2 regions of the uncultured Propionibacterium sp. genome follow, and region 2 is predicted to be linked to the other one. Evidence: riboswitches for the same ligand, from Rfam matches in the RefSeq annotation. Region 2 holds a riboswitch; the other holds the start of a gene.
The links. Region 2 has a riboswitch for FMN ahead of R2N01_RS01540 (ABC transporter permease). Riboswitches for the same ligand answer to the same signal wherever they lie in the genome.

Region 1 (14,415 bases), on a different contig from region 2:
TGCTGTGCACCGGCGGCTACGGCTCGGTCTACCATTGGTCGACGCTGGCCAAGGGCTCGAATGCGACCGCCACCTGGCGCGCGCACCGCCACGGCGCCTACTTCGCCAGCCCCTGCTTCCTGCAGTTCCACCCGACCGCCCTGCCGGTCAGCCAGCACTGGCAGTCCAAGACCACGCTGATGAGCGAGTCGCTGCGCAACGACGGCCGCATCTGGGTGCCGAAGAAACCGGGCGACGACCGCCCGGCCAATGACATCCCTGAGAATGAGCGCGACTACTACTTGGAGCGCAAGTACCCGTCGTTCGGCAATCTGACCCCCCGTGACGTGGCCTCCCGCAACGCTCGCACCCAGATCGACTCCGGGCACGGCGTCGGGCCGTTGCACAACTCGGTGTACCTGGACTTCAAGGACGCCATCAAGCGTCTCGGCAAGGAGACGATCAAGGAGCGCTACGGCAACCTGTTCGACATGTACCTCGACTGCACGGGCGAGAACCCGTACGAGGTCCCGATGCGCATCGCCCCGGGCGCCCACTTCTCGATGGGCGGTCTGTGGGTCGACTACGACCAGATGAGCAACATCCCCGGCCTGTTCGTGGGCGGTGAGGCGTCGAACAACTACCACGGTGCGAACCGTCTGGGCGCCAACTCGCTCCTGTCGGCCAGCGTCGATGGCTGGTTCACCCTGCCGCTGTCGGTGCCGAACTACCTCGCCGGGTTCGTCGGCAAGCCCGTCCTGTCCACCGAGGCCCCCGAGGTGCGCGAGTCGATCGCCTACGTCGAGGGGCGCATCGACAAGCTGACGAACAACGATGGCACCCGCCGCCCCGAGTGGTTCCATCGCCGGCTGGGCGACATCCTCTACGAGGGCTGCGGCGTGAGCCGCGGCGAGGCGGGCCTGACCAAGGCCCTCGGCGAGATCCGCGAGCTGCGCGAGGAGTTCTGGCGCGATGTCAAGGTCGTCGGCTCCGACGGCCGCCTCAACCAGGAGCTCGAGAAGGCCGGCCGGGTGGCCGACTTCCTGGAGCTGGCCGAGGTCATGGTCCTCGACGCCCTGGATCGTCGCGAGTCGGCCGGTGCGCACTTCCGCACCGAGTACGCCACGCCGGAGGGTGAGGCCAAGCGGAACGACGACGAGTGGTGCGCCGTCTCCGCGTGGGAGACCCGCCCCGACGGCACCCATGTCCGCCACAGCGAACCGCTCAACTTCTCGCTGATCGATCTGCAGGTGAGGGATTACCGATGAAGGTCACACTCGATATCTGGCGTCAGGACGGACCCGACGCCGAGGGTCGCTTCGAGACCCATGTCATGGAGGACGTGGAGCCCGAGCTCAGCCTCCTCGAGATGCTCGATCAGCTCAACGACGAGATCGTCGAGGCCGGGGGCGAGCCGGTCGTCTTCGAATCGGACTGCCGCGAGGGCGTCTGCGGCTGCTGCGGTTTCCTCGTCAACGGCAAGCCGCACGGCCCGCTGGCCAATACGCCGGCCTGTCGCCAGCATCTGCGTTCGTTCCCCGAGGTCACGCACTTCACGATCGAGCCCTTCCGCTCGGCGGCCTTCCCGGTCATCCGCGATCTCGCGATCGACCGTTCGGCCCTGGACGAACTCGTCCAGGCCGCCGGCCATGTCAACGTCATGACCGGCACGGCTCCTGACGCCGACACCGTTCCGCAGGATCATCTGACGGCCGAGCAGGCCATGGACTACGCCATCTGCATCGGCTGCGGCGCCTGCGTCGCAGCCTGTCCGAACGGCGCGGCGATGCTGTTCGCCGGCGCCAAGCTCGCCCACCTGGCCAAGATGCCCCAGGGCAGGCAGGAGCGCAGCCGCCGCGCCCGAAAAATGGTCTCCATGCTCGACGAGAACTTCGGGCCCTGCTCGCTGTACGGCGAGTGCGCCGTGTCTTGCCCGGCGGGCATCTCCCTGTCGGCCATCGCCACGGTGAACAAGGAGCGCTGGCGCTCCGTCCTGCGCGGCCGTCATTCACGCGAGACCTGAGCTGCTGGTCATCGCGGAGGGCCCGGCGCCTCGACGCCGGGCCCTCCGCCGTCCCCAGGGGTGGACGGATCCGTCTCCGGCCCGCCACCGCACGGGATACTGAGCGGCGTGGCTGTCATGGTTCTGATCGGCGTCGTCGCCCTGTTCGTCATCGCGCTGAGCGAGCGGCTGGCAGAGCGGGCCGGGCTGGTCGCGCCCGTGCTGCTCCTGGTGCTCGGAACCGGTGTCGCGGCGATCCCCGCGGTGCCGGCCATGCACGCCGATCCCGACATCATCCTCGAGGTCGTCCTGCCCGGGCTCCTGTACGCCTCCGCGGTCAAGATGCCGATGCTGGAGTTCCGGCGCAATCTGGGCCCCATCGCGACATTGTCGGTGCTGCTCGTGGGGCTGTCGGCGTTGACCGTCGGGCTCTTCCTGCATGCGGTGGTCCCCGGCCCGGGGCTCGCCGCGGCGATCGCCCTGGGCGCCATCGTCAGCCCGACCGACGCCGTGGCCACGTCGATCGTCCGGAGGGCCGGTGTCAGCCAGCGCATCGTCTCCGTGCTCGAGGGCGAGGGCCTGGTCAATGACGCGTCGGCCCTCGTCCTCATGGCCTCGGCCCTGGCCGCGACCTCGGGACCGGTCACGACCGGTCAGGTCGTCGGCAGATTCCTCTGGGCGGTGATCTCGGCAGTAGCGGTCGGCCTGCTCGCCGGCAATGGGGCGCTCTGGTTGCGGGCTCGCAGCTCCTTGGTGACGACCGACATGCTCATGTCACTGGCCACGCCCTATGCCGCATTCCTCGTAGTCGAGCAGTTGGGGGGTTCGGGGCTCATCGCCGCCGTCGTATGCGGACTGGTCGAGAGCTACCGCTCGCCCCTGGTGCTGACTCCCGCTCAGCGGTCGACGAATCGGACCACTTGGGCCGAGATCTCGCTCGTGCTCGAGTCGAGCGTCTTCCTCCTCATGGGCCTTCAGCTGCCGGCGGCGCTGGCCGATGAGCAGGAGGCGCCGCTGGGGAGGATCATCGTCCTGTCGGCGGCCATCCTCGCACTGCTACTGGCCATCAGAGCGCTCATCGTCGGCCCCATGCTCGCGGCGGCCAGGCATCGCTCGTCCAGGCGCGCCAGACGCAAGCCCGCCATCGAACGCGCGCTGCTGATCGTCTGGCACAACCAGCGCGAGCACCACGCTCCGCGGAAGAGCCGGCGCCGGGTCGTGCGGCTCATCAGCCGCATGGAGCGCACGCTGTCGGACATCGACTACTACGTGCAGGAACGGCTGGGGGTCCGCGAGGGCGCGACGATCGTCTGGGCCGGCATGCGCGGTGCCGTGACCGTCGCAGCCGCCCAGACCCTGCCGAGCGGTCTTCCCGGTCGTTCGACGATGATCCTCACTGCCTTCTGCGTCGCGGCGATCTCTCTCGTGGTCCAGGGAGGCACCCTGAGCGTTTTCGTCGGACTCGTGCGTCCGGCCGGGTACGCTCCGCCCTCCGCCGAGGAGAGTGCGGAACTGCGACGGGTCATGCGCAGGGCCGCTGGGCGCGTGCCGGTGCCCGGTGAGCTGCGCGAGGCCCGCGCCCGCCTGCGTGCGGCGGTCTCCGAACTCGGAGAGGACGACGAGAGTGACGAGTCCGAGCTGGTTCTGCAGGCCCTGGGCCTGCTGGGCCGGGCCGATGCCGGCCCGTCGATCCCCACGGATCGTCATCTGGCCGAGCTGTCCGGCGAACATGCCCTCAAGGTCATCGACGCCCAGCGCAAGGCGCTGCTGACGGTGAACCAGTCTGGCAAGTACAGTCCGACCGTCCTGGCGAGCCTGCTGCGCGTGCTCGACGCCGACCAGACGAGCTTGGAACTGCGCATGCGGACGCATACGGGCGAGCGCACAGGCTGATGGACCAGTCGTCGTCCAAGTGCGCGCGATCCGACTTCCCTGAAACCATACCCGCCGACGCGCTCCGGTCGGTATGGTGATCCCGTCGGCTGCGGGTCAGGCCGTCGGGCCGAGGTCTCCTGGCAGGTCGTCGCTGACTCGGAGCGAGCCGTCACCGCACTCCGCCGTGAAAAACGATACCACTTATTGTGAGTACAAATTAGGAACTGCTCTTCGACCACTGCATGCAAGGAGGCATCGTGAAGAGTTATGCCATGCTCCGGATCGGCGAGGCCGGCTGGATCGAGAAGGAGGACCCCCGGTGCGGGCCGCTCGACGCCATTTGCCGTCCGATCGCGTTGGCGCCGTGCTCGTCCGACATCCACACCGTCTACGAAGGCGGCATAGGTGAGCGCCATGACATGACGCTTGGGCACGAAGGCGTCGGTGAGGTCGTTGAGGTCGGTGCCCTGGTCGGGGACTTCAAGGTGGGCGACCGGGTCATCATCCCCGCGATCACCCCCGACTGGTCATCGGTCGCAGCCCAGGACGGCTATCCCATGCACTCCGGTGCCCCGCTGGGCGGCTGGAAGTTCTCGAACACCAAGGACGGCGTGTTCGCCGAGCTCATTCACGTCAATGACGCGGACGGCAATCTGGCGATCCTGCCCGACGAGATCTCCCCCGAGGCCGGCGTGATGCTGTCGGACATGGCCACCACGGGTCTGCACGGCGCCGAACTGGCTCGCATTCGGCCCGGCGACGCGACCGTCGTGATCGGCATCGGCCCGGTCGGTCTGATGTCGGTCGCCAGTGCCGCCATTCTGGGCGCCGGCCGGCTGTTCGCGGTTGGGTCGCGCCCCAACTGCATCGAGGTCGCCAAGGAGTTCGGTGCCACCGACATCGTCAACTACCGCGAGGGCGACATCGTCGAGCAGGTCATGGAGGGCACCAAGGGCGAAGGCGTCGACCGGGTCGTCGTCGCCGGCGGGGATCTCGGGACCTTCCAGCAGGCCTTCGACATTCTCAAGCCGGGCGGCTGGGTCGGCAACGTCAATTACCTCGGCGAGGGCGACAACATCAAGATCAGCCGGCGGTCGAGCCTGGTGGGCATGGGCCACAAGCACTTGGTCGGTGGGTTGACCCCGGGCGGGCGCCGGCGTATGGAGCGGATGGCCAACCTGGTGCTCGCCGGGCGCATCCACCCTGAGAAGATGATCACCCACCGGTTCAGGGGCCTGGAGCACATCGAGGAGGGCGTCGAGCTCATGCGCAGGAAGCCACGTGACCTGATCAAGCCGGTCGTCACCGTCTGACCGGTGCACCCGCCTGCCGGGCGGTGGGCCGTGCGACCGGGTCACAGGTCGGCGGGCGCCGATCGCCAGTGCGCCGTCCCCGTCTAGGCTTGACTGGTGCCGCACGCCGAGCCCCTCCTTCTCGCCTCGCCCTCGGGCGGCCGCGTCGAGATCGCGACCCCTGTCGTCCTCGCGCCGATGGCCGGTGTCACGAACGCCGCCTTCCGCACGCTGTGCCGGGAGCAGGGGGCCGGGCTCTGCATCTGCGAGATGATCACCAGTCGCGGCCTGGTGTGCGGCGACCGCCGGACCGACGCCATGCTCACCTTCTTCGACGAGGAGCAGACCCGCAGCGTCCAGACCTACGGCACGAACCCGTCGGCCGTCGCGCGGGCCGTCGAACTGCTGTGCACCCGTTACGGTGCTGATCATGTCGATCTGAACTTCGGCTGCCCGGTTCCCAAGGTCACCCGCAAGGGCGGTGGGGGAGTCCTGGCCTGGAAGACCGGGCTCGTGCGCGAGATCATCGTCGCCGCGGTCCGGGCCGCCGATCGCCACGGCGTGCCGGTGACCGTCAAGACCCGCATCGGCATCGACGCGGACCACACCACCTGGCGCGATGTCGCCCAGATCGCCCAGGAGGCGGGGGCGGCTGCGATCTGCCTGCACGCGCGCACCGTCGAGGAGGCCTACTCCGGCCATGCTCACTGGGAGGTCATCGCCGAGGTGGTGGGGCAGGTCGACATCCCGGTGCTCGGCAACGGCGACGTCTGGGAGGCCGGGGACGCACTGGACATGATGGAACGGACCGGTTGCGCCGGCGTCGAGGTCGGCCGCGGCTGCCTCGGGCGCCCCTGGTTGTTCGCCGACCTGGCCGCGGCGATGTCCGGTGGCCGGCGCCTGACCCTGCCCGCGCTCGGCGAGATCTGCCGGATCGTGCGCCGCCACGGCGAACTGCTGGCCCGCCAGATGGGCGAGCGGCACGGCCTCACCGATCTGCGCAAGCACATGACCTGGTACTTCAAGGGCTTCCCCGTCGGCGGCGAGCTGCGCCACGCGCTCGGCATGATCGACTCCTTCGAGCGCCTCGACGAGCTGCTGGCCGTCCTCGTCGACAAGGCCGGTGCCGACTGCCCCTACCCGATCCGGGAACTGGGCCGGCCTCGCGGACGCCAGGGCTCGCCGCGTCGCAAGGTGGTCATGCCGGTAGGCTGGCTGGACGACCGCGACGGGCGCGACCTCGACCTGTCCGACGCCGAGCTCGGGTACTCCGGGAGGGCGGCCTGAGTCCTCCGCGCGCCTGGTGGGCGGCGGCCACCGCCATACTGGAGACCATGACGAGCAGCAGTGAACGCACCGGTCCCGACGGTCGCGGGTTGGGCCCCACCGCGCGGTCCAGGGCCTGGGCGCGGACCATGAGCGGTCATGAGCACCGGATCGACGGTGATGGCCTCGTACGCCCGCACCGGGACTCCCATCTGCTCATCGGCCGCGGTGAACCCGTAGGGCGGCTGGCCCGCGAGGAACTCGAGGCCGCTACGCTGCGCGAGGGGGCGGCCCGCTCCCACGGGGCGGGCGACAGGGCCCGCCCCGAGGAGCCCGACGTCGAACGCACCTGCTTCGAGCGCGACCACGATCGCATCGTCCACTCCACCAGTTTCCGGCGCCTGGCCGGCAAGACGCAGGTCGTCGTCTACCCCACCGATCATCAGCGCACCCGCCTGACCCACGCGATCGAGGTCGCCCAGGTGGCCACGTCCATCGCCCGCGGCGTCGGGGCGAATGTGACGCTGGCCGACGCCATCGCCCTGGGCCACGACTGCGGGCACGGTCCCGGCGGGCATGCCTCCGAGGAGGCCTTCGACGCCTTCCTGCCCGGGGGCTTCGATCATGGTCCATGGGGCGCCCGGGTCGCCCTGTCCGGGCTCAACCTGTGCGCCGAGACCCTCGACGGCATCGCGAACCACTCGTGGTCGAGTCCCGCCCCGTCCACCGTTGAGGGCGAGATCGTCAGCTGGGCCGATCGCATCGGCTACTGCGCTCACGACCTGGAGGACGCCATCCGCGCCGGCATCGTGGCCCCCGGGGAGGTGCCCGACCGGATCGTCGACGTCATCGGCCTGTCGCTGCGCGACCAGCTGTCGACGCTCATCGGCTCCGTGATCTCCACCACCTGCCGTACCGGTGCCGTCGGCATGGACGCCCGCACGGCCGGAGCGCTTACCGCCCTGCGCAGGTTCAACTACGAGCAGATCTACACGCGTTCCGAGTCGCTGGCCCAGTCGCACACGATGGTCGAGGTGCTGCAGCAGCTCGTCTCCTACTACGCCGAGCACCCGGCCGAGCTGCCGCCCGAGCACTGCGACCGCGATGACCCGACGCGCAGCGCCGTCACCTATGTCGCGGGCATGACCGATCGCTTCGCCTTCGACTGCGCCGAGCGCCTGCTCGGCTGGGAGGCGGCCCGGTTGCCGCGAGGCATCGGGCACGGGGCCTGAGAGGGCCGTCCCGCTCCGACGGGTCGAGCCGGCGCCCGGCCCCTCAGGGGTGCAGCGCCCCGGCCAGGTCCCCCGGCAGCAGCTTCGCCCCGGTGATCAGCATGTTCATCACGAGCACCGTCGTGGACTCGCCGGCGAGGATGCCGATGATCACGAGCACCTGCGCGGCACCGGCCTGAAGCGCCGTGCCACCGCCGAGCATGACGCCGATGAAGGCGCCCGGCAGCGTCACCAGGCCCGCCGTGCGCGTCCTGTCGAGTGTCGGCATCAGGGACTCGCCCGCGATGGAGCGCACGACCATCCCGATCGCGTCGGTCCGGGCGAACCCGAGGGCGAGGGCAGCCTCGAAGATCTCGTGATTCTCGCGCAGGGCGGCGAAGACCCGCCGCCCGTTCAGCGTGTGGGCACTCATCACATTGCCGATGATGATCGAGCCGATCGGCACGAGCGAGGCCCCGTTGAGCGGGGCGGCGCCGGTTGCGAAGACGACCGCCAGCACGGGAAGCACTCCCGCCGCGATCGACAGCGTCGACCAGGCCCAGGCCCGTCTGGCGCCGACGCGGCCCGTCGTCGTCCATACGGCGATGGCGAACATGGCGATGACGAACAGCGCAGCCGCCCACAGCCTGGTGACGGCCGCCACGACGACGAACGAGACGATGAACAGCTGGACGGCGGCGCGCACAGCTGCCAGCGGCACCGATCTGAGGAAGCTGAAGTGGCCCGCCCAGGCGGCCAGCATCGTGAGGGCGACGAGCAGGACCAGCGCGACGGCCAGCTGCAGGCTCGGGTTGATGGACATGTCTGCATTGTCCGCCCGCACGGCCCCGGGCGACGGCGCCGCGTTCGATCAGGATAGCCTCCTTCACTATGGGGCGCCTGGATGGACGGGACGAGGACGCGTTGACGATGCCTGGCGCATGGCGTGTCCACGAGGACCTCATCGCCGAGATCCCTCGGGACGCGATGGTCGAGACGGCGGACGTCGGCGTCCGGCGGACCCGGGTGGTGAACTCCGCCGGGGGCGGCGGGGTGGCCTGGACGATGAACCAGCGATCCCGGCCAGAGGTCTTCGAGGGGGCCGTGCTCGACGGGCTGCCGCTGCGCACCGCGGCCGGTCTCGTCCGCAGCTGGAACCTCGCCGAGGCCTCGATCGGCCAGGCCGCCATCAACTCCTGGTACTCGCATCCCGAGTCGGCCGCCGAGAAGGGCTTCGCCGCGACGGGGGAGGGCCTCGTCCGGCGGCGGGTCTTCGACCCCTTCGCGCGGGCTGTCGACGGCGGGCGGGTGGCCGTCGTCGGGCACTTCGGTTTCGCCCGGAAGGCGCTGGGACGGGCCGGCGAGTACTACTGCCTGGAACGCGTCCCCCAGCCGGGCGACCACCCCGACGCCGCCTGCGAGTACATCCTGCCCGAGTGCGACTACGTGTTCATCTCGGGGTCGAGCTTCGTCAACAAGACCGCGCCGCGGCTGCTGGAGCCGTCGCGCCGGGCTCGCACCGTGCTCGTCGGCCCCTCCACGCCCCTGCTCCGATGCTCTTCGAGCGCGGCGTCAACACCATTACCGGCTTTGTCGTCACCGACCCGCACCTGCTCGATCGGGCTCTGGCGGGCGTCGTCATGAAGGCCATGGTCGAGGTCGGCCACCGCGTCCACCGGGACCGCCCCGGCTCCTGACGCCCGGGCTCAGCCGTCTGGCGGCAGGCCCAGGCGCGCACGGAGCCCGCCGCGCACGCGCGGCCAGTCGTCATCGGTGATCGAGAAGACCCGGGTGTCGACGGGCTCGCCGTGCGGGCCGCGCCGGAATGCCCGCGCCACCCCCTCCTCGGTCGCGCCGAGCGCGGCGATCGCCCGCGCGGAGCGCGCATTGCGCGCATCGCAGCGCAGGCCCACGCGCTGCACGCCGTGGACCGTGAAGGCGTACTCGAGCAGCAGGTACTTGCACGACGGATTCACCGCCGTGCCCTGGGCCGCCGGGAGATAGAACGTCGAGCCGAGCTCCAGGCGCAGCGGCAGGCGCATGTCGTAGAAGCAGGTGCGGCCCACGAGCTCGCCCCGGTGCTCGACGCTGAAGACCACCGTGGCGGGGTCGGCGATCTTCTCCTCGTAGGCGCGGGCGAAATCCTGCGGGCTCGCGGGGAAGGGCGTGGCCATGCCGGCCCACATCCGCTCGTCGAGCAGCGGCTGGAGGTCCGCGCCGTCCCGCGCCCGCGCCGGGCGCAGACGCACCTCGCCCAGCTCCATGTGGATGTCGTGCTGCACAGCGCCTCCTCCGTCCCGGTCGGACCAACCCTAGGCCAGGGCGGCGGCGCCCGGTCGTGGCCGTGCCGCCCGCCGGGCGGTCCGTGCCCGGCCCGACGACGGTGGTGGCATACTGGCCCTTGTCATGTCCCGGGGACGGTGGAACTCCGTACCGGCGGTGAGAGTCCGCGAACCGGCCAGTGGGCCGGCCGACCTGGTGGAACTCCAGGACCGACAGTCAGAGTCTGGAGGGGAGGCGCATGACGCCGGCGCGGCGCGCGATCGCCGGCCGCCGATCACCTCCCGTCGACATCCCACGGCCCCGGGCGAGGAAGCCTGGGAGGGGGACCGATGAGCCCGCAGACGGACCGGGGTGCCGGGCAGGCGCGTCCCACCGTGACGCCGCTCGAGGCGCAGGCCATGGATCTGGCGCTGCAGGCCGCCGCCGAGGGCGTCCGCGGCGCCAATCCCCTCGTCGGAGCGGCCGTCGTCAGTCACGGGCGCGTCGTCGCCGTCGGCCACCACCGGGGGGCGGGCACCCCGCACGCCGAGATCGACGCCCTGGCCGCCGCGCGCAGGGCGGGGCAGGACGTGCGTGGCGCCACCGCCGTCGTCACCCTCGAACCGTGCAATCACACCGGGCTCACCGGACCCTGCTCCCAGGCGCTCATCGACGCCGGGGTATCCCGGGTCGTCTACGCCATGGCCGATCCGCATGCGGTCGCCGCGGGCGGGGCGGCCAGGCTCCGCGGCGCGGGCGTGGAGACCGTCGAGGGGCTCATGGCCGAGTCCTCCCGCGAACTCAACGAGCGCTGGCTGCTCGCCACGGCCCAGGGACGGCCGTACGTGACGGCCAAGATCGCCCAGAGCCTCGACGGGTGCATCGCCGCGGCGGACGGCACGAGCCGGTGGATCACCGGTGAGACGGCCCGTCGGTCCGGCCACGACCTGCGCGCCCGGGCGGATGCGATCCTCGTCGGCACCGGAACGGTACTCGCCGACGACCCCAGACTCACCGCTCGCGACGATGACGGCGCGCTGCTCGAGCGCCAGCCCTTGCACGTCGTCATGGGCATGCGCCCCGTCCCCGCCGGTGCCGCGCTGCGCGAGGGCCGCTGGGTGCAGATCGCCGGCCATGACCCGGTCGGGGTGCTCGCCGAACTCGCCGGCACGGGGATCGGGCACGTCCTGGTCGAGGGCGGCCCGTCGATCACCAGTGCCTTCATCGGCGCCGACCTGGTGGACACCCTCGTCGTCCACCAGGCGCCGCTCATGCTCGGCCCCGGGGCCAGGGCCGCCGGAGCCCTGCGTGTCGGCACGCTCGGCGAGGCCGTCCGGTGGCGGCTGGACGGGCCCGTCCGCACCCTCGGGGAGGACCTCGAGATCACCCTCCGACCCGCGTCCCGCCGCTCAGCGGATGGCCGGAGGACCACCGACCCGCAAGGAGGAGCATGTTCACCGGAATCGTGACTGGACTGGGAACCGTCGCCGAGCTCGACCCCGGCGCGGCCCCCGGCATCGCGCGCCTGGTCGTCGACGCCCACGGCGTCGCCGACGACCTGCCCGCCGGCGGCTCGCTGGCCGTCAACGGCGCCTGCCTGACCTCGATCGCCGACCCCGCCCATCCCGGTATGTTCGTCGCCGAGCTCATGGGCGAGACCATGAACCGCACCAACCTGGGCCGGCTGGGCCCCGGCGATGTCGTCGATCTGGAGCGCTGCGTGCCCGCCGACGGGCGCTTGGACGGCCACGTCGTCCAGGGGCACGTGGATGGCGCCGGCCGTGTGCTGTCGATCGTCCAGCAGGGCGCCTGGACGGCGCTGCGCGTCGGCGTCCCGGCGCGCCTGAGCCCGCAGATCGCGGAGAAGGGCGCAATCGCCGTGGACGGCGTCTCGCTCACCGTCACCGCGGTCAGCGCCCCCGGCGACGAGGACGGCTGGTTCGAGGTCGGTCTCATCCCCAGCACCCTCACCGGGACCCGCCTCGGCGGGCTGCGCGCGGGTGACCTGGTGAACATCGAGACCGACGTCCTCGCCAAGTACGTGGACCGCCTCATGGCCTTCGCGGCCGCCGGGGGCCACGAGTGAGCGCCCAGGGGATGGATCGAGCGCTCGACGAGGCCGCCGTCCATGAGATCGAACCGGGGGTGGAGTGCACCGACCCCGTCACGCTGCCCACCCGGTGGGGCCCCTTCACCGTCCGGTGCTGGCGCATCGACGGCATCGAGCACATGAGCCTGGTCGTCCCGGTGCCCGACGGGGGCGTCCCGCTCGTGCGCGTGCACTCCGAATGCCTTACCGGCGACGTATTCGGCTCGCACCGTTGCGACTGCGGCGAACAGCTCCACGCCGCCATGGGCATGGTCGCCGACCGGGGAGGCGCCATCGTCTACCTGCGCGATCAGGAAGGACGGGGCGTCGGCCTGTTCAACAAGCTCCGCGCCTACCGGCTCCAGGAGCAGGGAGCCGACACCGTGGCGGCCAACGAGCTGCTCGGGCTGCCCGCCGAGGCGCGCAGCTACGAGTCGGCCGCCACGATCCTGCGGGGGATCGGCATGACGAGCATCAGGCTGCTCACCAACAATCCCGCGAAGGCCGTCGGCCTGCGCGCCGCGGGCATCGAGGTGGTCGCCCTGGAGCCCGACCAGGTGCGGGCCCGGCCCGAGAACATCGGCTATCTGCGTACCAAACGCGACCGCATGAACCATCTGCTGGACCTGGACTGAAGGAGGAACCCATGACCCGCACCGACGGGGCCCCGGCCAACGCCATCGACCTTCCCGCCCTCACCGCCGACGCCGGCCGGCACGGAGACGGACGACCCGTGAGCGTCGCCATCGTCGCCGCCAGCTGGTACGGCGAGATCATGGACGGCCTCATCGGAGGCGCCATCCGGGCCTGCGCCGACGCCGGGATCACGCCCGACCTGGTACGGGTGCCCGGCAGCTTCGAGCTGCCGCTCGGCACCCAGGCGGCCCTGCGCGACCACGACGCCGCCGTCGCCCTCGGTGTCGTCGTGCGCGGCGGCACCCCGCACTTCGACTACGTCTGCGACGCCGCCACGGCCGGTCTCACCAGGGTCGGGCTGGACGCCGGCAAGCCCGTCGGCTTCGGCCTGCTGACCTGCGCGAGCGTCGAACAGGCGCGCGATCGCGCCGGACTGCCCGGGTCGGCGAAGGACCACGGCTACGAGGCCGCCGTCGCGGCGCTGCGCATGGTCGTCGTCACCGAGGGACGCGGTTGAGACGATTGCGGGCCCGTACGCGGCCTCGGCCGGTTCGGCCGGACTCGCCGGACGCATAGAATTCGGGCATGGCCGGACGCATCAACGACGAAGACATCGCCCTGGTCAGGGAACGCGCCCGGATCGATGACGTCGTCGGGTCCTATGTGGCGCTGCGCAACGCCGGCGGGGGCTCGCTCAAGGGCCTGTGCCCCTTCCACGACGAGAAGACCCCGAGCTTCCAGGTGACTCCTGCACGCGGCCTGTTCTACTGCTTCGGCTGCGGCGAGGGCGGCGATGTCATCACCTTCATGCAGAAGGTCGACAATCTCTCCTTCACCGAGGCCGTCCAGGTCCTGGCCGACAAGACCGGCGTTCAGTTGCGCGTCGTCGACGACGGCCGGCCCTCGATGCCGCCCGGCCAGCGCGTGCGCATCATGGAGGCCAATCGGATCGCCGCCGACTTCTTCGCGGCCCAGCTGGCCGCCCCCGAGGCCATCGAGGCCCGCCGCATGCTCGACGGCCGTGGCTTCGACCGCGCCGCGGCCCAGCTGTTCGGCGTCGGCTACGCGCCCAAGGACGGCCGGGTCCTGCACCGGCACCTGAACAGGGCCGGTTTCCGCGATGACGAGCTCGTCCGCGCCGGCCTCATCCGCGAGCACGGGGGCTGGGACTACTTCCAGGGCCGCGTCATCTGGCCCATCAAGGACTCCGGACGCTCCGTGCTCGGTTTCGGCGCCCGCCGCCTGTACGAAGACGACCGCCTGCCCGCCAAGTACATCAACACGCCCGAGACGCCCGTCTACAAGAAGTCCCACGTCCTGTACGGGCTCGACCTGGCCCGCCAGAACATCGGCAAGAAGCTGCAGGCCGTCGTCATGGAGGGCTACACCGACGTGATGAGCGCCCACCTGGCCGGCGTCGACACGGCGGTGGCCGTCTGCGGCACCGCCTTCGGCGAGGACCACGCCCGCCTGCTGCAGCGCCTCATGGGCAACTCCGACGTCACCCGTGGCGAGATCGTCTTCACCTTCGACGGGGACCGGGCCGGCCAGGCCGCCGCCCTGAAGGTCTACAGGCTCGACCGTTCCTTCACCGCGCAGACCTACGTGGCGGTCGAGCCGAGCGGTCTGGACCCGTGCGATCTGCGCATGGCCCAAGGCGATGCGGCCGTGCGCGAGCTCATCGGGCGTCGCGAACCCCTGTACCGGTACGTCATGGCCCGCACGATCGACGGCTACGACCTCGATCGCGCCGACGGCCGGGTCGGCGCCGTACGCGCAGCGGTCGGCATGGTCGCCTCGATC
Region 2 (14,415 bases):
GTCGACCGCTGAACCGGCGGGCCGCCCGACTCCCGCCAGCGGCCGCACGAGACGCGCCGGGCAGGGCACTGCGCGGCTCACGGCGCGTCTCGTGCACGCGTCCGACACGTGATGAGAAAATTCCTCAGTGAGTCCTCTCCAGAGCTCCCAGGCCCACGCGGAGCACGCCCGCGCCGACAGGCGCCGGTGGTGGGGACTCATCGCCCTCACCATCGCGCTGCTCATGGCGTCGATGGACAACACGATCCTCAATGTCGCCCTGCCCACCCTGGCCCGTGAGCTGCACGCCACCAACGACGCCCTGCAGTGGACCGTGGACGCCTACCAGCTCACCTACGCGGGCTTCCTCCTGGTGGCCGGCAGCCTCGTCGACCGCTGGGGGCGCAAACGCACCTTCATAACGGGCGTGGCCCTGTTCGGCGCGTGTTCGCTCGCCGCCGGTTTCGCCTGGGACACCGCCGTGCTCGTCGCGGCGAGGGCCCTCACCGGCATCGGCGCCGCCCTCCTCACGCCGTCCACGCTCGCCGAGGTCTCCGTGCTCTTCCGCCGCCCTGCAGAGCGGGCAACGGCCTTCGCCATCTGGTCCGGCGCGAATGGCGCCGGCGCCGCGGTGGGCCCGCTGCTGTCGGGCGCCCTGCTGGGACGTTTCACCTGGTCGTCCATCTTCCTGATCAACGTGCCGCTGGCCGCGGCCTGCGTCCTGGCGGGCACCTGGCTGCTGCCGCGCACCGCGCCGGAGCGGAGCGATGAACGCGTCGACTGGCTCGGCACGGTCGCCTCGATCGTCGGCCTGTCGGTACTGTGCTGGGCCGTCATCTCCGCTCCCGGCCTCGGGCTCGCCTCCCCGCTCGTCATCGGCGCCGCCGTCATCGGACTCGTCGTGCTCGGCCTCTTCGTCTGGGTCCAGGCGCAGACCGCATCCCCGCTCCTGGACCTGGCGCTGTTCAAACGCCGCCCCTTCGCCGTCTCCGTCTCGGTCTCGGGCCTGGTCACCGGCGGGGGAGCAGGCGCCCTGTTCGTCCTGACCCAGTACATGCAGTACGTACTGGCCTTTTCGCCGTGGCAGTCCGGGCTGGCGATCATGCCGGTCGCGGCCTGCATGCTCGTCGGCGCCGTCAGCGCCCCGAAAGCACTTACCGCGATCGGCATCAAGCGCACCGTCGTCGCCGGACTCCTCCTGGTCACCGGCGGTTTCACCGGCCTGGCCGCAGCCGGCCCGTCCATGGCCTACTCGCACCTGGTCGTCGGAGCCTGCGCCTTCGGCCTGGGTGCCGGCGTGCTCCTGCCCGCCGCCACGCAGGCCGTCATGGACTCCCTGCCACCCGGCTCGGAGGGCGCGGGCTCGGCCACCAACAGCGCGCTCATGCAGGTGGGCAGCGCCCTCGGCGTGGCCGTCATCGGCAGTCTGCTGGCCTCCACCTACCGGGTCAGCCTCGCCGGCAGGGCGGTGATCGCGGGCCTGGACGAAGCCACCCGCGAGAAGGTGCTGAGCTCCGCCGGCGAGGCCTTCTCGATGGCGCTGGGCGGCATGGGCGACCTGCTCATCGCCATGCGCGAGGCCTTCTCCTCCGGCATGGCCCTCGGCCTGGGCGTCTGCGCCGGTGTCGTCGCCATGGCGACCATCGCGGTCATCGCCCTGTACCCGATGCACGCCCCGACCGAGCCCGCCGCCGAGCCGGCCGGGCAGCCCGCCGGCACCGTCCCAGGGCAGAGTTGATGCACCTGACCGCCGCCCTTGCCCCGGCGGGTCCCCGTCCGAAACGGCATGCGGGCAGCGGGCCCCGCACACCGCAGGCGGTGGCGCTGCGGCTGCCGTTCTTGGATCGGGAGGACAATCGGGCACCGTGCGGAACCCGCCCACGGGCGAGCGGCCGCGCGTTATCGACCCGGTCCACGGACAACAGGACCGGCAGGGTCATGGCGCCAAGGGCTATAGTTCTTCCCAGCAATCAACGTGCCCGGGGTCGGTGCAAACCCGAACCGGCGGTGACAGCCCGCGAACCAGTTCTGCTGGCCGAATCGGTGGAATTCCGATGCCGACGGTGACAGTCCGGATGGGAGAGCACGTGCAGGCTCGCAGGGGGCCGTGACGGCGCATGCCGCGCACGACCGCTGCGTACACTGACTGCGCCCCGGTCGCAACGAGGCGGCAGGAGACGCGCAGCAGATGAGGACGATCAAGGCGAACCGACCGGCAGCACCGCTCGTCGTGCGCATCGGCGCACCTGCGGCCGTTCTTCTCGTCCTGCTCACCGCCTGGCACCTCATCGCCCTCTCGGGCACCGTCCCGACCGCTCTCCTTCCGGCGCCCGGCAGGGTCCTCACTCGTCTGGTGGCCGATCTGCGGACCGGCGACCTGTTGGCCCGCACGCTCGTGACGGTCTGGGAGGCCGTTCTGGGCTGCGCCCTCGCCACCGTCATCGCGCTGCCGATCGGCTACCTGATCGCCCACATCCGTTCGGCCGAGGCCGCGTTCTCCCCGTACCTGGCCGCCTCGCAGGCCATCCCGGCCGTGGCGATCGCACCGCTGCTGGTCATCTGGGTCGGCTACGGCTTGGTGCCGATCGTCCTGCTGTGCGCCCTGCTCGTCTTCTTCCCGCTCGTCCTGGCGACCGTTCTGGGCGTTCGCGGCATCGACGACGAGATCACCGAGGCCGCTGAGCTCGACGGCGCCTCCGGGCTGCCCATGATCGTCCATGTCGAGGCTCCGATGGCCCGCACGGCGATCCTCACCGGCATCCGCAATGGCTTCACCCTGTCGATCACCGGCGCCGTCGTCGGCGAGTTCGTCATGGGCGGCGAAGGCCTGGGCGCGATCGTCTCGGAGGAGTCCGCCAGCGCCGACACCGCCGGCCTGTTCGCCACGATCATCGTGCTGTGCGCCCTGGCCACGGCCGTCTACCTGGCGCTCGTGCTCGTCGAGCACCTCACCGATCCCTACCGCGGCCCCCGAGGGGCCGGCCCCAGCCCCGGGGCCGATGCGCAGGGCCCCGGACCCGGCGCCGGCGGCCGGCGCCCCGTCCCGGGCTTCCCGCCCGAGCGGGCCCGCACCGCCGACAAGGACAAGGAGCTGATCGCATGATCCTTCCCCATTCCCGCCGCCTGTGGCAGGCCCTGCTGCCGGTCCTGGGCCTGCTGCTCCTCGTCCCGGCCTGCTCCACCGGCCCGTCGGCTGCGCCCGGATCCTCCGCGGGCGGTGACAAGATCGTCGTCGGCCTGACCTATACGGCCGACGTCCAGTTCTCGCCGTTCTACGTGGCCGCCGAGAAGGGCTACTTCGCGGACGAGGGCCTCACCGTGACGCTGCGCCACCACGGCGCCTCCGAGTCCCTGCTCGGCGCTCTGCAGGCCGGCACCGAGGACGTCGTCTACGCCGGCGGCGACGAGATGATGGTCAACCGCGCCTCGGGCGTCGATGTCGTCGATTTCGCCACGGTCTACCAGACCTATCCCGGCGAGCTCATCGTCCCGGCCGACTCCCGGATCGACTCCCCGGCCGACCTGAGAGGTCGCCCGATCGGCGTCCCCGGCAAGTACGGCGAGACCTGGTACACGCTGCTGGCCCTGCTCAACGAGGCCGGTCTGAGCCAGGAGGACGTCGACATCCAGACCATCGGCTTCACCCAGCAGTCCGCCCTCATGACCGGCAAGGTGGACGCCGTCGTCGGTTTCTCCAACAACGACGCCGTCCAGTTCGAGCAGGCCGGTTTCGGCGTCCGCGGGATCGCTCCGAGCACGGGCACCCCGCTGGTCGGCCTGGGCCTGGGCGCCATGGCCGGCACCGTCTCGGAGCACGGCACCGACCTGGTCAAGCTGCTGCACGCCGTCCAGCGTGCCGCCGCCGACTGCGCCTCGGACCCGGACGAGGCCGTCGGACTGTCCGCGAGGTACGTCACCACGCTGACCGACGATGAACAGCGCGCGAAGGCCAAGGCGACCCTCGAGGCCACCAACGCCCTGTACGGCGACGACTTCGGCGCGCAGGACGCCGAGACCTGGAACGCCATGAGCGCCTTCCTGGCGGCCAAGGGCATCACCGCCGAGACCGTCGATCCGCAGGCGGCGTACACCTCGCTGGGCTGATCCCCGCCCGGGGACGGACGGGCGCACCCCGGCCGCACCCGCGGGACGGTGCACGGATGCGGCCGCACCCACGACTAGAGTTGAGCCGCGATTCCCGCGCCGTCCGCCGGAGTCGCGAACCGAGTCCTTCAGGAGTGGATCAATGACATCGGCCGAGCCCAGGACGCTCGTCGAGACGCAGCGGACCCGGCTGTTCGACCGGGCCAGGCCGCTCGACTTCGCACGCGGCGGTCGTCTGGAGGACGTCACCGTCGCCTACGAGACCTACGGCGCCCTGAACAGGGCCCGCGACAACGCCGTGTACATCTGCCACGCCCTGACCGGCGACGCCCACGCCGCCTTCTGGCACGAGGGCGATGCCCATCCCGGCTGGTGGGACGCCATGATCGGTCCCGGCAAGGCCATCGACACGAGCCGCTGGTTCGTCATCTCCTCGAACATCCTCGGCGGCTGCCGGGGCACGACCGGCCCGTCCGACATCGACCCGGCCACCGGCGAGCCCTACGGCCTGAGCTTCCCGCTGATCGACATGCACGACTTCGTCACCGTGCACCGGGCGCTCGTGCGGGCCCTCGGCGTGGACCACCTGCACGCGGTCGTCGGCGGCTCACTCGGCGGCATGCAGGTGCTCGACTGGTCGCTGAGCCACCCCGAGGACACGGAGCAGGCCGTCATCGTGGCCAGTTCCAGCCGCCTGACCGCGCAGAACATCGCCTTCAGCGCCGTCGGCCGCGAAGCGATCATGCGCGACGAGAACTTCTACGACGGCCGCTTCGCCGTCCACGGGACGAACCCCGATGTGGGGCTGGCCGTGGCGCGCATGATGGCGCACATCACCTATACGAGCGAGGAGGGCTTCGAGGAGAAATTCGCCCGCCGCCCGCAGTACGACGCCCGTCATCCCGGCTTCGGCGTCGATTTCGCCGTCGAAAGCTATCTCGACCATCAGGGCAGTGTCTTCGTGAACCGCTTCGACGCCCTCAGCTATCTGTACCTGACCCGCGTCATGGACTACTTCGACCCGTTCGCGGACCCGACCGTCATGGACAGGGTGGCCGGGAGCGGCCTGAAATACCTGGTCATGAGCTTCGACTCCGACTGGCGCTTCGGCACCGCCCACTCACGGCGGATCGTCCGCCAGCTGCACTCGCGCGGCCTGCCGGTGAGCTTCCGCGAGATCAGCGCGCCATGGGGTCACGACTCCTTCCTGCTGAGGATCGACCCCTACCTCGACACCGTGCGCGCCTTCCTCGAACAGCCGGCCATGCCCAGGCCGAGCACCCGCCGCCGCCGACTGGGGAGGCGCCGCTGATGCCACCCGATCGTCTGACCCAGGGTCTGCTGCGTCACGACCTGCAATCGGTTGCCGCGCTCGTCGACAAGGGCGAACGCGTCCTGGACCTCGGCTGCGGCGACGGCGACCTGCTCGCCTACCTGATCGGGGCCATGGACTGCACGGGCACCGGCGTCGAGCGCGATCCCGACGCCGTCATGGCGGCCATCAGCAGGGGAGTGCCACTGGTCGAGCTCGACCTCGACACCCAGCTGGGGGAGTTCGGCGACGACTCCTTCGACGTCGTCGTCCTCTCGCGCACGCTGCAGGCCGTGCTCCGCCCGAAGGAGGTCGTCATGCAGATGCGCCGCATCGGCAGGCGCCTCATCGTGACCATGCCCAACTTCGGCTTCTGGCGCCATCGCCTGCGCCTGCTGAGCGGCCGCATGCCGCAGAGCCACGATCTGCCGTACACCTGGTACGACACCCCGAACCTGCATCACACGACGCTGGTCACCCTCGAGGAGTTCTTCGACGAGTGCGGGCTCAATGTCGACAAGCGCATCCCGCTGGACGGGGAAGGACGCCAGCCGCGCATCGGCGGGCGCCTCATGCAGTACGGTGCGAATCTGCTCGCCGGCTCGGCGATCTACGTCCTGGCGCGCCGCGACTGACCGGCCGGCGGTCGTCCGGTGCAGAATACGGGCACCCGTACTCGCCCGGGAAGACTCTGTCAAAATGACGATCATGGAATCGACTGATCAGAAGATTCTTGCGCTGTTGACCCGCGATGGACGCATGTCTTTCACCGACATCGGTCGCGAGACCGGCCTGTCGACGTCCGCCGCACAGCAGCGCGTCAGGCGGCTCGAGCAACGCGGTCTCATCACCGGTTACCGAGCCCGGCTCGACGGCAGGGTCCTCGGCCGCTCCCTGGTCGCCTTCATCCAGATCACACCGCTCGGCCAGTCGGCGGACGACTCCAGCATCGTCGAGCTGCTCGAGCGGATGCCCGAGATCACCGCCTGCTACTCGGTGGCCGGTGACGCCAGCTACCTGTGCCGGGCCGATGTCGGCACCCCCGAGGAGCTGGACGACCTGCTCACCCGCATCCGCCTCGCCCAGTCCATCACCACCTCGACCACCGTCGTACTGCGCACCATGTTCGCCGACAAGCCGCTCGTCGACGAGCCCGAGGGATGATGGGCGGCACGCCACACCCACCGGCCCCGGTCAGCGCACGGCTGGCCGCCCCCCGCACCGGTCCGGGACCCGCTCCGCCCTGGTGGGCCTCGACCCTCCTGTCCCTCGCGGCCGGGACTCTTCTGGGCTCGTCCTACCAGCCCTACGGTCTGTGGTTCGCCGCGCCCCTCGGCGTCGGCCTGCTGTGCTGGTTGTCCCGTCAGCCGCGCATGCGACGGGTCGTATGGACCGGCTTCGCCGCGGGCCTGGTCCTGTACGCGATGACGGTCAGCTTCGAGTACGTCGTGGACTGGTGGTTGCCGCTGCTGCTCGTGCCGGTCCTGGCCCTATGGGTGGTGCTGACGGCCGTACTCCAGCACTTCGCCCAGTATCTGAGGCTGTGGCCGGTGTGGTCGGCCGCTGCGTGGATCGCGGCCGAGGCGGGGGCCCAGCGCTTCCCGCTCGGGGGATTCGCCTGGGATCGTCTCGGCTTCACGACAGCCGATGCGCCCCTCGGCGGCTACCTGTGGGTGCTCGGCACCGCCGGCACGGGGTTCGCCGTCGCACTCGTCGGCACCGGCCTGCTCGCCGCCGTCGACGCGGCCCGGGCCGCCGGCCACCGGCTCGGACGGACCACGGCGGTCCTGGTACCGGTCGCCCTGATCATCACCGGCGGGGGAGCGCTCCGCGCCGTCCCCGTGCAGGACCCCGACCAGGGCGAGGTGACGATCGCCGTCGTCCAGGGCGATGTCGACGGCTCGGCCGGGCCGCGCACATCGGGCTACGCGCGTTCGGTGACGAACAACCATGTCTCCGAGACGATCATGGCGATGGCCCGTGCCCGTACGGGCATCGACCCGGCGCCCGATCTGGTGCTGTGGCCGGAGAACTCCACCGACATGGACCCGAACAGCGACCAGCGGACGCGCGAGCTGATCGAGCGGGCCCAGGCCATCGCCGGTGTCCCGATCCTGGTCGGCGCCGTGACCGACGGCCCGGGGACCGACGAGCGCCAGACGACGGCCCTGTGGTGGACGGCCGACGGCGAGACCGACCGCTACGCCAAGCGCAATGCGGTCCCCTTCGGCGAGTACACGCCCATGAAGGACCTCGTCTTCAGGCTCGTGCCGATGGCCCGGCAGGTAGGGCGCCAGACGGTGCCGGGGGCGGAGCCCGGCGTCATCGAGGGCGATCTGGACGACGGACGCCGGCTGAGCGTCGGCGACATGATCTGCTACGAGCTGGCCTTCGACTCGACCGTCTACGACACGGAGCGCTACGGCGGCCAAGTGATGACCGTCCAGTCGAACAACGCCACCTACTCGGGCACGGCGCAGCCGCTGCAGCAGTTCACCATCACCCGCATCCGGGCCATGGAGATGCGCCGCGAGATCGTCGTGTCGACGACCAGCTCCTACTCGGGCATGATCGGCGCCGACGGCAGAGTCATCGCCCGCAGCACCCCCGACACGGCCTACGCACGCTCCTTCATCACGCCGATCCGGTCCGGCACCACGCCGGCGATGACGGCCGGTCCCGTCCTCGAACTGGTGGGTGCGGTTCTGGCGGCGACCAGCGCGATCGCCGGAGTGGCCGTGGGGCGCGCGGCCGGACGCGACCGGGATCGCTAAGCTTGGCCCGTTGCGGCGCCACCACCGCTGCAGCGCGATGTCTGACGGCCCGCAGGGGCCCTCTCCAGCACGAGGAGTGCGTCATGGTTGACCGCAAGCGCGAGCCCTTGGACAAAGTGCTCGTCATCATCCCCACCTACAACGAGGCCGAGAACCTGGGGCCCATCGTCCAGCGGCTGCGCGAGGCCGTACCGACTGCGGACGCCCTGGTCGCCGACGACAACTCCCCGGACGGCACCGGCGCCGTCGCCGATCGCCTGGCCGCGGCCGACGACCACATTCACGTACTGCACCGCGCCGGCAAGGAGGGCCTGGCCCCCGCCTACGTCGCCGGCTTCCGCTGGGGCCTCGAGAACGGCTACGACGTGCTCGTCGAGATGGATGCCGACGGGTCCCACCAGCCGCAGTTCCTGCCCGCCATGCTCGACGCCCTGAAGAGCGCCGACATGGTGAAGGGCTCGCGCTGGATGCGCGGCGGGGAGGTCGTCGACTACGACTTCAGGCGCGAGTGGCTCTCGCGCCTGGCCAACATCTGGATCCAGGCGGCGATGGATCTTCCCGTGCGCGACAGCACGGGCGGCTTCAACGCCTTCCGCGCCAGCGCGCTGGAGGCCATGGACCTCGACACGATCGCCTCGAAGGGGTACACCTTCCAGGTCGACCTCACCCGCCGAGTCATCGCGGGCGGCGGCACGGTCGCCGAGGTCCCCATCAGCTTTCCCGACCGCCGGCTGGGCGAGTCGAAGATGAGCGGCTCGATCATCGTCGAGGCCCTGCGCCGCACGGCCGGCTGGGGCTACGAGAAACGCTCGGCCCAAGTCAAGGAGCTCGCCGAAAAGGCCTCGGCCAGGATCAAGCCCCTGCTCGGCAACCCGAAGGACCAGGCCGACCGGGCCCGCTGACGCCCGGGCCCTCCGGCGCTGCGGGCGCCCAGCGGCGGAGGGCCCGGCTGATCGACGACGATCAGTAGTGCGGGGTGTTGCGCACCACCTCGAGGCGCTCTGCGAGCAACTCCTCGAGCTCCGGGATCGAGCGGCGCTCCAGCAGCATGTCCCAATGCGTGCGAGGCGGTTTGACCTGCTTGTCCTCGGGCTGGGTGCCGTCGGAGCGGGCTGCTACGGCGCCGCAGCGCGGACACTCCCACTCGGCCGGCAGATCCGCCTCAGTCGAGAACGTGATGTCGAAATGATGGCCCTTGGGGCAGTCGAAGCCCAGGACCCTGCGAGCGGCGAACTCGACGCCCTCCTCATCCTCGAAGCTCTTGGCCCCGAGGCCCATACCGCGCAATGCTCGATCTGCCATCTCATTTTCCTTCTTGTTGTCCATAGCCTTACGAGCGGCCCTGCAACGCCCGTGTGCAGCGACAATGATGTCGTGCCGGTTTCAACGATTTGTTCATCACCATTGTTCCATGGACGAGTACCCCCTGCACTCACCCGCCATCGCCCATTAAAGCCCCGATCCGTGGACGCCGGCCGCCGAGAGGGCGGAACCCGTCACCACAGATCAAGATCCACGCACAGGGCCTTCAACTCGTCGATCCGGTTCGAGACGATGCCGTCGACGCCGGCATCCAGCAGGGAGCGCATCTGGCCGGGGGCATCGATCGTCCAGACGTGGACACGCATGTCGCGGGCACGGGCTGTGCGCAGCAGGTTGCGGGTGAGCACCTTGACGCCGACCGGCCCCATCCGCTGGCGCACCGGGACCTGGAAGGCCTGCACGCCCGCGTTCACGAAACGGGGGAGCAGGGGCACGAAGGACGACCAGGCCACAGCGCCCGGGGACGCCGAGACGGCCACGCGCGGACCCATGATCCTGCGGAAGGCCGCCAGCCTCCCGGGGCTGAAACTGGCCACGCAGACCCTGGCGTGGGCATTGTGACGGCGGATGGCCCGCACGAGCGGCAGGACGGCATTGGGCTCCTTGATGTCGATGTTGATGCGCGTGTCGGGCAGTGCCTCGAAGACCTCGTCCATCGTGGGGATCGGTTCACGACCGTCGATGCGGGCGGCCCGCACCCGGCCCCAGTCGAGCTCGGCGATGACCCCCGCACGGTCGGTGACGGGGTCGAGCCTCGCGTCGTGGAAGGCCAGCAGCTCGCCGTCGGACGTGGCCCGCACATCGGTCTCGATGTAGCGGTAACCCAGGTCGTTGACCGCGTGCTGGAAGGCCGGCAGGGAGTTCTCGAGCTCCTCGCCGATACTGCCGTCCCAGCCACCGCGATGGGCGAACGCGGCGAAGGGCGCATCGAAGTACGCGTACTCGCTGGCATTGCGAATCGAGGCGCGCACGGTACGGACAGCGCCTCTCAGCGAAGACCCGGAACGCGGGACAGCAGCCGGGCCGCCCAGCCGGGGGCCCAGGAGGGGACGCCGACGAACAGCAGGACCACGTAGAGGAGGACGGCGGCGAGGGCGACGAAGACGCAGACGCCGATCGCCTTGGCCCTCGTGGACCAGCACTCGACACGACGCACGGTCATCATGACGCCGACGGTGATGCGGTGGGCCCAGCGGAACTCGCTGGCCAGGACGGCCATGCCGATGAGAAAGAGCGGGATGCCGCCGGGACCGGGCAGCCAGCCGGTGAGCGCCGCCAGGACGAGGAGCAGCGCACCGACGACGCCGACGCCGATGCGGTAGGTCAGAGAACTGGCCGGATTGGCATGGATGCGGGCGCGCCAGGCGAAACGTTCGCGGCGGGGGATCTCCCAGCGGTGCATGGCGGGCCGGATGCCGCTGGCGATCAGCGGCTCCGTCAGGCCTCCACCGGCGTGCCCGGAGAGCTCGCCGATGCGGGGCAGCGAGGCCAACGTGCGCCCGATCCTCCCGCCGATCCCGGCTGCGGCGGGGAGCTCACGCGGGCCGACGGCGCGGAGCCGCTGCCGCGACTGCCCCTCGAAGACCTGTGCTGCGCCCATGACATCCATGGTGCCAGAAGAACACGCCGATGGCGCATTCCCGGCGTCCGCCTGGGGGCCGTGCGGGGGCCCTGCCCCTCGGGGGATGCACCCGTGGTCGGACCCTCGTCGGACCGCGGCGGCCAGCCGCGGGTCACTCGTAGAAGGGCTCCACATGGGCGCCGAGGGCGTTGAGCCTGGTAGGCAGGTCCTCGTAGCCGCGGTTGATGACGTAGACGTCGCGCAGGACGCTGCCGCCCCTGGCCGCGAGCATCGCCAGGAACAGGCAGACGGCGGGGCGCAGGGCCGGCGGTGAGACCATGTCGCGGCCGCGCCAACGCGTCGGCCCCGTGATGACGAGGCGATGCGGATCGAGCAGCTGCACGCTGGCACCGAGCTGCGAGAGCTGCAGCAGATGGATGGCCCGGTTCTCGAACACCCAGTCGTGGATCTGCGTCTGGCCGTGGGCCGCCGCGGCGATGACCGCGAAGAACGGCAGATTGTCGATGTTCAGGCCGGGGAACGGCATCGGGTGGATCTTGTCCGGTGGAGCCTTCAACTCGCTGGGGTGCACGGTGATGTCGGTCAGACGGGTGAGGCCGTTGCCGGACCGGTACTCCTCACCGAGGGAGTAGTCCAGGCCCATCTCCTCGCCGAGCACCGCCAGCTCGATCTCGAGGAACTCGATGGGTGCGCGCTCGACAGTGAGCTCGGAGCCGGTGACGACGGCAGCGGTGACGAGGCTCATGGCCTCGATCGGGTCCTCGCTGATCTGGTACGAGACATCCATGCTGGGGGCCTCGTCGAGGCCGTGGATGATCAGCGTCGTGGTGCCGATGCCCTCGATCCGCACACCGAGCAGCATGAGATAGGCGCACAGGTCCTGGACCATGTAGTTGGACGAGGCGTTGCGCACGATCGTCGTGCCGGGCGTGACAGCGGCGGCCATCAGCGTGTTCTCGGTGACCGTGTCGCCGCGCTCAGTGAGGACGATGCGACGTTCGGCCCCGCGGTCGCGGTCGGCCGTGACGTTGTACTGGCCGCTGGTCGCGCGCACCCGGACGCCGAAGTGGCGCAGGGACTGCAGATGGGGCTCGACGGTGCGCACCCCCAGATCGCAGCCGCCGGCGTAGGGCAGCCGGAAATCCTCGTAGAAGCGGCTGAGCGGCCCCATGAACATGATGATCGAGCGCGTCCTGCGGGCGGCGGCCTCGTCCATGGCGGCCAGGTCGAGCCCGCCGGGGCGGTGCAGTGTCAGGTCCCTGCCGTCGGCCGACCACGAGACCTCGACGCCGATGCTGGTGAGCACCTCGAGAAGACGGTTGACCTCCTCGATGTGGGCGATGCCCTTGAGCACCGTGCGACCGCGGTTCAGCAGGCTCGCGCACAGCAGTGCGACGGCGGCGTTCTTGCTGGAACGCACCTCGATGGAGCCCTCCAGATGGGTCTCGCCGCCGATGCGGAAGTTCAGGGCGCTCGTATTGCCCGGCACGATCAGGGGCGACTCGAGGGCGTTGGCGATGCGGTTGATCGTCTCGAGGGACAGATTCTGATGCCCCGACTCGATCCTGTGGATCGCGCTCTGGCTCGTGTTGAGCTCGGCGGCCAGTTGGTTCTGCGTCATGCCGCGCTGCTTGCGGGCATCCCGGATGAGGCGACCGATGTTCGCGGGGGTCGGTTCCTGTGTCACGGCGACATCATAACTCATGCATAACTCATGCGTGAGATATTCCATGATCACGCACGATCCTGGACGCGCCCCGCACGGTGATGTCGCCCAGAGCGAACGGGTAGGCGGGCACCGGACGGGCAGGATCCGATCCTCTACAGTGACAGGCATGAGCGCTCATTTCGATGTTGTTGTTCTCGGTGCCGGCCCCGGCGGCTATGTCGCCGCCATCCGCGCAGCGCAGCTCGGCAAGAAGACCGCGATCATCGAGAAGCAGTGGTGGGGCGGCGTCTGCCTCAATGTGGGCTGCATCCCGACGAAGGCCCTCCTGCGCAACGCGGAGCTGGCCCACATCGTCACCAAGGAGGCCGCAGCTTTCGGCATCGGCGGCGACATCACCGTCGACTACGGCAGGGCCTTCTCCCGCAGCCGCCAGGTCAGCGACCGCATGGTCAAGGGCGTTCACTTCCTGATGAAGAAGAACAGGATCACCGAGTACGACGGCTACTGGGGCACCTTCGTCGATGCGAGGACCCTGCAGGTGGCCAAGGAGGACGGGACCGCGGACACCGTCACCTTCGAGAACTGCATCATAGCTGCCGGCGCCACCGCGAAGCTGCTGCCCGGCACGAGCAGGTCGGCCAATGTCTACTCCTTCGAGGAGATGATCCTGTCCGAGCAGCTGCCCGGCTCGATCATCATCGGCGGTTCAGGCGCCATCGGCACCGAGTTCGCCTACGTGCTGGCCAGTTACGGTGCCGAGGTGACCGTCGTCGAATTCCTCGACCGCATGGTCCCGAACGAGGACGAGGAGATCTCCGCCGAGCTCACCCGCGAGTACAAGAAACTCGGCATCAGGATCATGACCGGCACCGCGGTGCAATCGGTCGTCGACACCGGCACCGGCGTGGACGTCACCGTGGCCCCGGCGGGGGGCGGTTCCTCGCAGGCGCTGCACGCCGACAAGATGCTTCAGGCCATGGGCTTCGCCCCGCGGGTCGAGGGCTACGGCCTCGAGAGCACCGGCGTGGCCCTCACCGAGCGCGGCGCCATCGCGGTCGACGAGTACTGCCGCACCAGTGTCCCAGGCATCTACGCCATCGGCGACTGCACCGCCAAGATGATGCTCGCCCACACCGCAGAGGCCATGGGGGCCGTCGCTGCCGAGACCATTGCCGGCGTCGAGACCATGCCCGTCGACTACACGATGATTCCTCGCGCCACCTATTCGCAGCCGCAGATCGCCAGCTTCGGCCTCACCGAGAAGCAGGCCAGGGACGCCGGTTACGAGGTCAAGACGAGCAAGTTCCCGTTCAGCGCCAATGGCAAGGCCGTCGGCATGGGCGCCGGCAATGGTTTCGTGAAGCTGGTCGCCGACGGCCGCTACGGCGAGCTCCTGGGCGCCCACCTGATCGGCGAGGGCGTCACCGAGTTGCTGCCCGAGTTGACCCTGGCCCAGAAGTGGGACCTGACGGCCGGTGAGATCGCACTCAATGTCCATGCCCACCCGACCCTGTCCGAGGCCCTGAAGGAGGTCGCCGAGGGCATCGAGGGCCATATGACGAACCTCTGATCGCACTCGGCGTCCTTCCCCGCGAGCACCGGTGCGCACCTCCGCGGTGCCCACCGGAAAGCACGGTGTCCGCGGGCCCGGCGGCGGGGGAGGGGCGGACGG

Region 1: linked by a shared signal. The riboswitch ahead of ribD (bifunctional diaminohydroxyphosphoribosylaminopyrimidine deaminase/5-amino-6-(5-phosphoribosylamino)uracil reductase RibD) and the one ahead of R2N01_RS01540 (ABC transporter permease) in region 2 are both predicted to bind FMN.

Annotation. Positions count from the first base shown of each region.
Region 1 is NZ_CAUTOU010000001.1:30,676-45,090, reverse strand. It holds gene R2N01_RS00220 (fumarate reductase/succinate dehydrogenase flavoprotein subunit) at 1-1,247, shown strand, start outside; gene R2N01_RS00215 (succinate dehydrogenase/fumarate reductase iron-sulfur subunit) at 1,244-2,002, shown strand; gene R2N01_RS00210 (sodium:proton antiporter) at 2,120-3,874, shown strand; gene R2N01_RS00205 (NAD(P)-dependent alcohol dehydrogenase) at 4,114-5,169, shown strand; gene dusB (tRNA dihydrouridine synthase DusB) at 5,266-6,435, shown strand; gene R2N01_RS00195 (HD domain-containing protein) at 6,564-7,646, shown strand; gene R2N01_RS00190 (ABC transporter permease) at 7,690-8,448, opposite strand; gene R2N01_RS00185 (Rossmann-like domain-containing protein) at 8,517-9,269, shown strand; gene R2N01_RS00180 (GNAT family protein) at 9,332-9,907, opposite strand; FMN riboswitch at 10,029-10,151, shown strand; gene ribD (bifunctional diaminohydroxyphosphoribosylaminopyrimidine deaminase/5-amino-6-(5-phosphoribosylamino)uracil reductase RibD) at 10,307-11,356, shown strand; gene R2N01_RS00170 (riboflavin synthase) at 11,338-11,973, shown strand; gene R2N01_RS00165 (GTP cyclohydrolase II) at 11,970-12,611, shown strand; gene ribH (6,7-dimethyl-8-ribityllumazine synthase) at 12,623-13,129, shown strand; gene dnaG (DNA primase) at 13,198-14,415, shown strand, end outside.
Region 2 is NZ_CAUTOU010000002.1:128,984-143,398, reverse strand. It holds gene R2N01_RS01550 (sugar kinase) at 1-12, shown strand, start outside; gene R2N01_RS01545 (MFS transporter) at 128-1,717, shown strand; FMN riboswitch at 1,951-2,070, shown strand; gene R2N01_RS01540 (ABC transporter permease) at 2,168-3,082, shown strand; gene R2N01_RS01535 (ABC transporter substrate-binding protein) at 3,079-4,083, shown strand; gene R2N01_RS01530 (homoserine O-acetyltransferase) at 4,226-5,395, shown strand; gene metW (methionine biosynthesis protein MetW) at 5,395-6,030, shown strand; gene R2N01_RS01520 (Lrp/AsnC family transcriptional regulator) at 6,104-6,559, shown strand; gene lnt (apolipoprotein N-acyltransferase) at 6,559-8,169, shown strand; gene R2N01_RS01510 (polyprenol monophosphomannose synthase) at 8,253-9,071, shown strand; gene R2N01_RS01505 (RNA polymerase-binding protein RbpA) at 9,133-9,471, opposite strand; gene R2N01_RS01500 (glycerophosphodiester phosphodiesterase family protein) at 9,666-10,463, opposite strand; gene R2N01_RS01495 (PGPGW domain-containing protein) at 10,481-11,092, opposite strand; gene R2N01_RS01490 (UDP-N-acetylglucosamine 1-carboxyvinyltransferase) at 11,226-12,779, opposite strand; gene lpdA (dihydrolipoyl dehydrogenase) at 12,910-14,313, shown strand.